Regions from separate parts of the Wansuia hejianensis genome, predicted to be linked through region 1. Evidence: predicted binding sites of a transcription regulator. Region 1 holds the regulator's gene; the other holds the start of a gene.
The links. The regulator HrcA, encoded in region 1, represses chaperone genes, less so after heat shock. The targets are predictions, from matches to a motif close to TGTTAGCACTCNNNNNNNNNGAGTGCTAACA.

Region 1 (3,421 bases):
AAGAAGGTGAAGCCAGCCTGCCGCTGCGTTCTGTGGAAATTGGCCGTAAGCAGGAGATTGAAATAGGGCCTGCAACCATTTTATGCTGTGTGGACGGCACCGTACAGGAATATGGCATTGAGGTGACGCAGATTGACTGGAATCAGCAGGATACCAACAAATGCTTCACAATTAAGGTTACTGACCAGGAATTGCTGGATAAGACCGGAGGAATTGTCCAGGGAATGTCAGGCAGCCCTATTTTGCAGAACGGACGGCTCATAGGAGCCGTTACCCACGTGTTTATCTCAGACGCCACCAGCGGTTACGGTGTTTTTATTGAAAACATGCTGGGGCATTGAGCAAAAACTTTTATTAAAAGTGATTAAGGCTGCCAAACAGCTTAGAAGCTGTCGGGGCGGCCTTTTTATCGTAGTATAGCCAGAGCCAGGCAGTAATAGATCCATAAAATCTGTGAGGGCATTCAGAAAAGCTTTAAAATAATTTCAACAAAAAAACACATAATTTCTTGTAAAAAGTGTTGACAAACAGATTGTGGAGTGCTATCTTAAAAACATAGATATTAGCACTCTAGTTTAATGAGTGCTAACAAGCCAAACAGATCCGATGGCTAAAGCCATTATCAGAATTAAGAGAGGAGCTGAACAGGTATGGAACTGGATGGAAGGAAGAAGACTATACTTACTGCAATCATTCAGACCTATCTGGCGACAGGAGAACCGGTAGGTTCCCGGACGATTTCAAAGTACACAGACTTGAACTTGAGCTCCGCCACAATTCGGAATGAGATGTCGGACCTGGAAGAGATGGGTTACATTCTGCAGCCCCACACTTCCGCCGGCCGCATTCCTTCAGATAAAGGTTATCGTTTATATGTAGATGAGCTGATCCGGCAAAAAGATCAGGAAGTCTCAGATATAAAAGAACTCATGATTGAAAAGACTGACCGGCTGGAGAAGGTGCTAAAGCAGGTGGTGAAGGTCCTGGCATCTAATACGAATTACGCCACGATGATCACAGGTCCGGCCTATCATCGGACCCGGCTTAAATTTATTCAGCTTTCCAAAGTTAACGAGGATCAGATACTTGCCGTAATAGTAGCGGAGGGCAATCTGGTGAAGAATCAGATGATCGATCTGGAAGAGCCCATTGACGGGGAACAGATCCTGAAGCTGAATTTATTGCTGAATACCCAGTTGAACGGCCTGACCATCGGCGAGATCAATCTCAATATGATCCAGCGGATGAAGCAGCAGGCGGGCATTCACAGCGCGGTGATCAGCAGCGTCGTAGACGCAGTAGCTGAAGCGATACAGGTTAATGAGGAAGATATGCCGGTTTATACCAGCGGAGCCACGAATATCTTTAAATACCCTGAACTGGCGGATTCCAGTAAGGCCAGCGAATTGATTTCTGCTTTTGAAGAAAAGCGTGAACTGGTGGAGATGCTTATGGATAACAGTTCAGAAGAGGGTGGGAATCCCGGAACCGGCATTCAGGTATATATAGGGAATGAATCGCCGATCCAGACGATGAAGGACTGCTCCGTAGTGACGGCCAGCTACGATCTGGGAGAAGGGATGAAAGGGACAATCGGAATCATTGGACCCAAGAGAATGGATTACGAAAATGTTGTGGATAATCTGAAGACTTTAAAGACTCAATTAGATTCCATATTCAGAAAAGATAGCAAGACAGATACGTAGAAAGGCGTGTTTCCGCAGAATACAACCGGAAACCACAGACGCGCCGGAAAGGTGGAGATAAATCGTGTCGGATACAGAAAAGAATAAGACAGACGCAGAATTAGAAGAGGAAAAGAAAACCGTAAATACCGGAGAAGAAGCTTGCGGCCAGGCCGAAAGCGGCAGCCCGGAGGTTGATGAAGGCGAAGCCGGAGAGAGGAACGGGGCAGCGGAGGAGCCCGGGGATTCGGACGGAGCTAAGGATTCTGAAACGGCTGCAAAACAGGAATCTAAAGAAAAAAAATTCTTTGGAAAGAAAAAAGAAAAGAAGGACAAAAAAGACGAAAAAATAGAAGAGCTTACCGACCGCCTGACCCGGCAGATGGCAGAGTTTGACAATTATAGAAAGCGCACGGATAAAGAGAAGGCGAGCATGTACATGATCGGAGCTAAAGACGTCATTGAAAAGCTGCTTCCCGTGGTGGATAATTTTGAGCGGGGACTGGCCGGAGCTGATCTGGAAGACCCGTTTGCGGACGGTATGAACAAGATTTACAAACAGCTTACCACAATGCTGGCTGATCTGGGCGTCACCGTGATCGAGAGCGTGGGAAAAGAATTTGACCCCAATATCCACAATGCTGTGATGCATGTGGAGGATGAGGAATCCGGCGAGAATGTGATCGTTGAAGAATTCCAGAAGGGGTACAAGTATAAGGATTCCGTGGTACGCCACAGTATGGTGAAGGTAGCCAATTAAACGGCACATACACTGCGGAAATGAATGGCAAATTATAAAATTAGAATAGAAATCAAATATGATTAGGAGGAGAAACAGCCATGAGTAAAATAATTGGTATTGATTTAGGAACTACAAACAGCTGTGTAGCTGTTATGGAAGGTGGAAAACCCACTGTTATCGCTAATGCGGAAGGCAGCAGAACGACGCCGTCTGTAGTGGCTTTTACTAAGACAGGTGAGCGTCTGGTGGGCGAACCGGCAAAACGTCAGGCGGTAACCAACGCTGACAAGACAATATCTTCGATCAAGAGGCATATGGGAACAGACTATAAGGTGGATATTGACGGTAAGAAATATTCACCCCAGGAGATTTCAGCCATGATTCTGCAGAAACTGAAAAGTGATGCAGAGAATTATCTGGGCGAGAAGGTGACAGAAGCAGTAATTACTGTTCCGGCATATTTCAATGACGCACAGCGTCAGGCTACAAAGGATGCAGGAAAGATCGCCGGGCTGGAAGTAAAACGTATCATCAATGAGCCGACGGCTGCAGCTCTGGCATACGGTCTGGATAATGAGAAAGAGCAGAAGATCATGGTATATGACCTGGGCGGCGGTACCTTTGATGTATCAATCATTGAGATCGGCGACGGAGTCATCGAAGTTCTGGCAACAGCCGGCAATAACAGGCTGGGTGGTGATGACTTCGATCAGAAGATTGTTGATTACATGGTATCTGAGTTTAAGAAGATGGAAGGCGTAGACCTGTCCGGTGACAAGATGGCCATGCAGAGAATCAAAGAAGCTGCTGAAAAAGCTAAGAAAGAGCTCTCCAGCGCTTCCACAACGAATATTAACCTTCCCTTCATCACCGCTACCGCGGATGGACCGAAGCATTTTGACATGAATCTGACGAAAGCAAAATTTGACGAGCTGACTCATGATCTGGTAGAACTGACTGCGGAGCCGGTTAAAAAGGCTCTGAGCGATGCCGG
Region 2 (3,421 bases), 1.5 Mb from region 1:
AGGATCGTCTTATCCTCATCATCCTTGACCTGGAGATAATTATAGATCGACTCATCTTCCAGCGTTACCCCGGTCTCCCAGAAAGCAAACGTCACTTTCGGGGTCAGAACTGCCAGCACCACCAGAAGAGCTGCCGTTACGGTGCAGAAAATCTTTTTCTTCTTAACGGATACAAAATAAAGGATGCTGATGAATGCCAGCACGCCTGAAAATATCAGAAAAGTGGCCGCTGTTCCCACCGCAGGTATCGTGACAAAGGTCGGCAGAAATGTTCCGATGATGCTTCCGATCGTATTCAGCGCCCCCAGCTCACCCACCGTCTTGCCGTTATTGTCCAGGCTGGCCACTGTGTATTTCACCAGAGACGGCGTCACAGTTCCCAGGAGCACGCAGGGAAAAGCAAAAATCGCCAGACAGGTAAACAGAGCCGCCCATATCAGGAAATTAGAAGATATAAACGTTGCCAGCAGCAGGGAAATCCCCACAATCAGGTACCGGCCCAGAAATGGAATCAGCGCAATCCATACTGCCGCGATCATCAGTCTCCTGTACAGCCTGCCCGGATCCTGCCGTTTATCCGCTGAGCGCCCGCCCCATACGTTGCCCAGAGCCATGGCGATCATAATTACGCCGATTATGACAGTCCATACGATCTGGGAAGAACTGAAATACGGCGCCATCAGACGGCTGGCCCCCAATTCTACCGCCATCACAGACATGCCCGCAAAGAATTCCGTGGCATACAGGAAATATTTGTGTCTCATCAATTTTGATTCCATAAAGAGTCCCTTTCCTTATTCGTAATTTCATTCATACCAGATACAGGCTGAAATAGGCGACCACCCCTTCGCCGCACCAGTAGGGGATTCCGGCCTCTTCTGCCATCAGCTCTGCCTTCATGCAGTAAGCGGAAATACAGGATGGTGCCTCCTCCGGGTATTTGCAGGCTTCTCCCGAAAACCCCTTGCAGGTGCCACAGGCTTCGCAGGGTCCGGCCAGCATGGGCAGGCCGTCTACTCCCTCTTCCCTCAGCATCTGAATCAGATTGCGGCTCCTGCGGTTATGATCCGCTTTTACCTCCACAAGCTTGCGACGGTTATCCCAGCTTCCCACATCCGCAATTGTCTGAAAGATCCACGCCCGGCCGTATTTCCCGGCTCTGTCCCGCATCTCCTCCGGAGTGCCGCAAAAAGGTGGACATGAATAATTTTTCCCATAATTTCCACATACATTCTCTTCACAATATTTCCGAAGCTCCCGGTCAAAAACCAGTTTATCCGCCGGAATCACCGCCACATTGGTAAAACCTTCGTTCTTTGCCAGCTCCATTATGCCATCTTCTGTCATGTTTCTGTATACTCCTTCCCGATTAATCCTGAACCACATAGCAACTATTTTACATTATAATACAAAACAAAGCCGGAGGGAATGAGAATTTCATCCCTCCGGCTATTCTGTGTTCAATTATCCTTCAATCGCGATATATTTCTTTTCTTCCACTTTCTTCTTGTCTTCCTTCGGAACCACCAGCTTCAGGACTCCGTCCTCAAACTTCGCGTGGATGTCTTCCTGCTTTACATTCTCGCCCACATAGAAGCTTCTGCTGCAGCTGCCGCTATAGCGCTCCCGGCGGATATAGTTGCCTTTCTCATCCTTCTCGTCCCTGTTCTCATTCTTAGAAGCAGATATAGTCAGATATCCATTGTTCAGCTCCGCGTGGACATCCTCTTTCTTATAGCCGGGAAGCTCGATGTCCAATTCATAGGTGTCGTCGTTCTCCTTCACATCCGTGCTCATCATATACTTTCTGTCTGACGGAGTGTTGAAGAAATCACTTCTCCAGGGGTTCATCATAAAATCATCAAACAGGTTATCTCTAAAAATACTGGGCATTAACATAAGTCATTCCTCCATTCTTTTTCATTATTCTAACCAATCAATGCCTTAACATACGGTTTACCTGAACTCAGGTCCTTTCCCTTTGTTCTATTTGTAATATAACACGTATTGTTAGCACTGTCAAGAGGTGAGTGCTAATTTTTTAATATTTTTTCTGATCTTCCGGTATGACCGCTCCATATATTCAAACCAGCGGCCGCACACTGCCGTTCAGAACTCTTCTTCATCCGGTTTCTGCAAACCAAGTGAAACTGTCACTCTGGTTCCCACGTTCTGGACGCTTCTTACTGTTACTCCATATTTCGGCCCATAGATCATTTTCACCCGGTCATTAATGTTAGAAAGTCCGATGTTGGTAATTTTACCCGCAGAACTAAGACCTCTGGTTCCCAGGCGGATCCGCTCGTTCAGCTGTTCCAAACTGGTCAGACTCATCCCGATTCCATCATCGGCCACCGTGACAAGCAGCATATCCTCCATCTGCTCTGCTCTCACCCAGATATGCCCTTTTCCCCTCTTCAGTTCCAGTCCGTGCTTCAATGCGTTTTCGACAAGCGGCTGTATCAGAAGTTTTGGAATTCTCATCTGCATCAGTTCTGGTGCTATCTCTTTATCCAGTGTAAACCGTTCGCGAAACCGGGTCTTTTGTATTTTCATATACGCATCGATATTATCCATCTCCTCGTACAGAAAAATCATGGAGCCTCTCTTATTAATATTAAAACGGAATATATCAGCCAGCGCTTTGGCCATCTCGGCAATCTCCACAGCTCCGCAGCAAATCGCCTGTCCGCGGATGGTTTCCAATGTATTATAGAGAAAGTGGGGGTTTATCTGGCTCTGCAGCGCATTAATTTCCGCCTGCTTTTTCATCACATTGGCCGAAGATTCTTTTTCCAGCAGGATCTCAATCGCCTCCATGAGTTCCGAAGTGCCGTTCTGTTCGGAAAGCCGGGCGGCAGTATCCGTATCCTCTTCCCTGCTCAGCTGACTGATCTTATTCTCTACTGCACGAATCGAGCGCAGAATCCGAAACACAAAGTAAAAAACCTCTGCAGCCATCATCAGCAACATCAACCCGGAAAGAATTTTCAACAGCCGGCTTTCCGGGAGCTTCTCACAGGCCCAGAGATTGATCAGCTGCAAACCGCACTGAATCGCCACCACCGAAGCAATATGTCTCGTCAGCATTCTAGATGTTTCTTTCCCGCAGAATCTCTGCTTATCCGATCGTCTCATCATTCCCTCATTAGTTTTCTGTATTCCGACGGAGAAATCCCTACATATTTTTTAAATACTCTTGTAAAATGTTTTACATCGCGGTACCCCGCCATGGCCGCCACTTCCCCCTGTTTGTAACCTGTCTGTCGCAGCAGCGTCTTAGCCGCTTCCATCCGTACGCTTGTTAAATATTCTTTAAAAGACTTTCCTGTCTCTCTGTGGAAGATATCGCTGAAATAGTTGGCGTTCAGATGTACCATCTCTGACATATCTGTCAGCGAAATGCTGCCCGAATAATGTC

Region 2: H9Q79_RS06695 (Hsp20/alpha crystallin family protein) is a predicted target of HrcA. The motif match lies at 2,009-2,039, and genes of this name have one in related genera.

Annotation. Positions count from the first base shown of each region.
Region 1 is NZ_CP060635.1:3,927,988-3,931,408, forward strand. It holds gene spoIVB (SpoIVB peptidase) at 1-341, shown strand, start outside; gene hrcA (heat-inducible transcriptional repressor HrcA) at 651-1,706, shown strand; gene grpE (nucleotide exchange factor GrpE) at 1,771-2,445, shown strand; gene dnaK (molecular chaperone DnaK) at 2,526-3,421, shown strand, end outside.
Region 2 is NZ_CP060635.1:1,446,529-1,449,949, forward strand. It holds gene H9Q79_RS06685 (spermidine synthase) at 1-779, opposite strand, end outside; gene H9Q79_RS06690 (DUF2284 domain-containing protein) at 811-1,347, opposite strand; gene H9Q79_RS06695 (Hsp20/alpha crystallin family protein) at 1,465-1,899, opposite strand; gene H9Q79_RS06700 (sensor histidine kinase) at 2,110-3,141, opposite strand; gene H9Q79_RS06705 (response regulator transcription factor) at 3,138-3,421, opposite strand, start outside.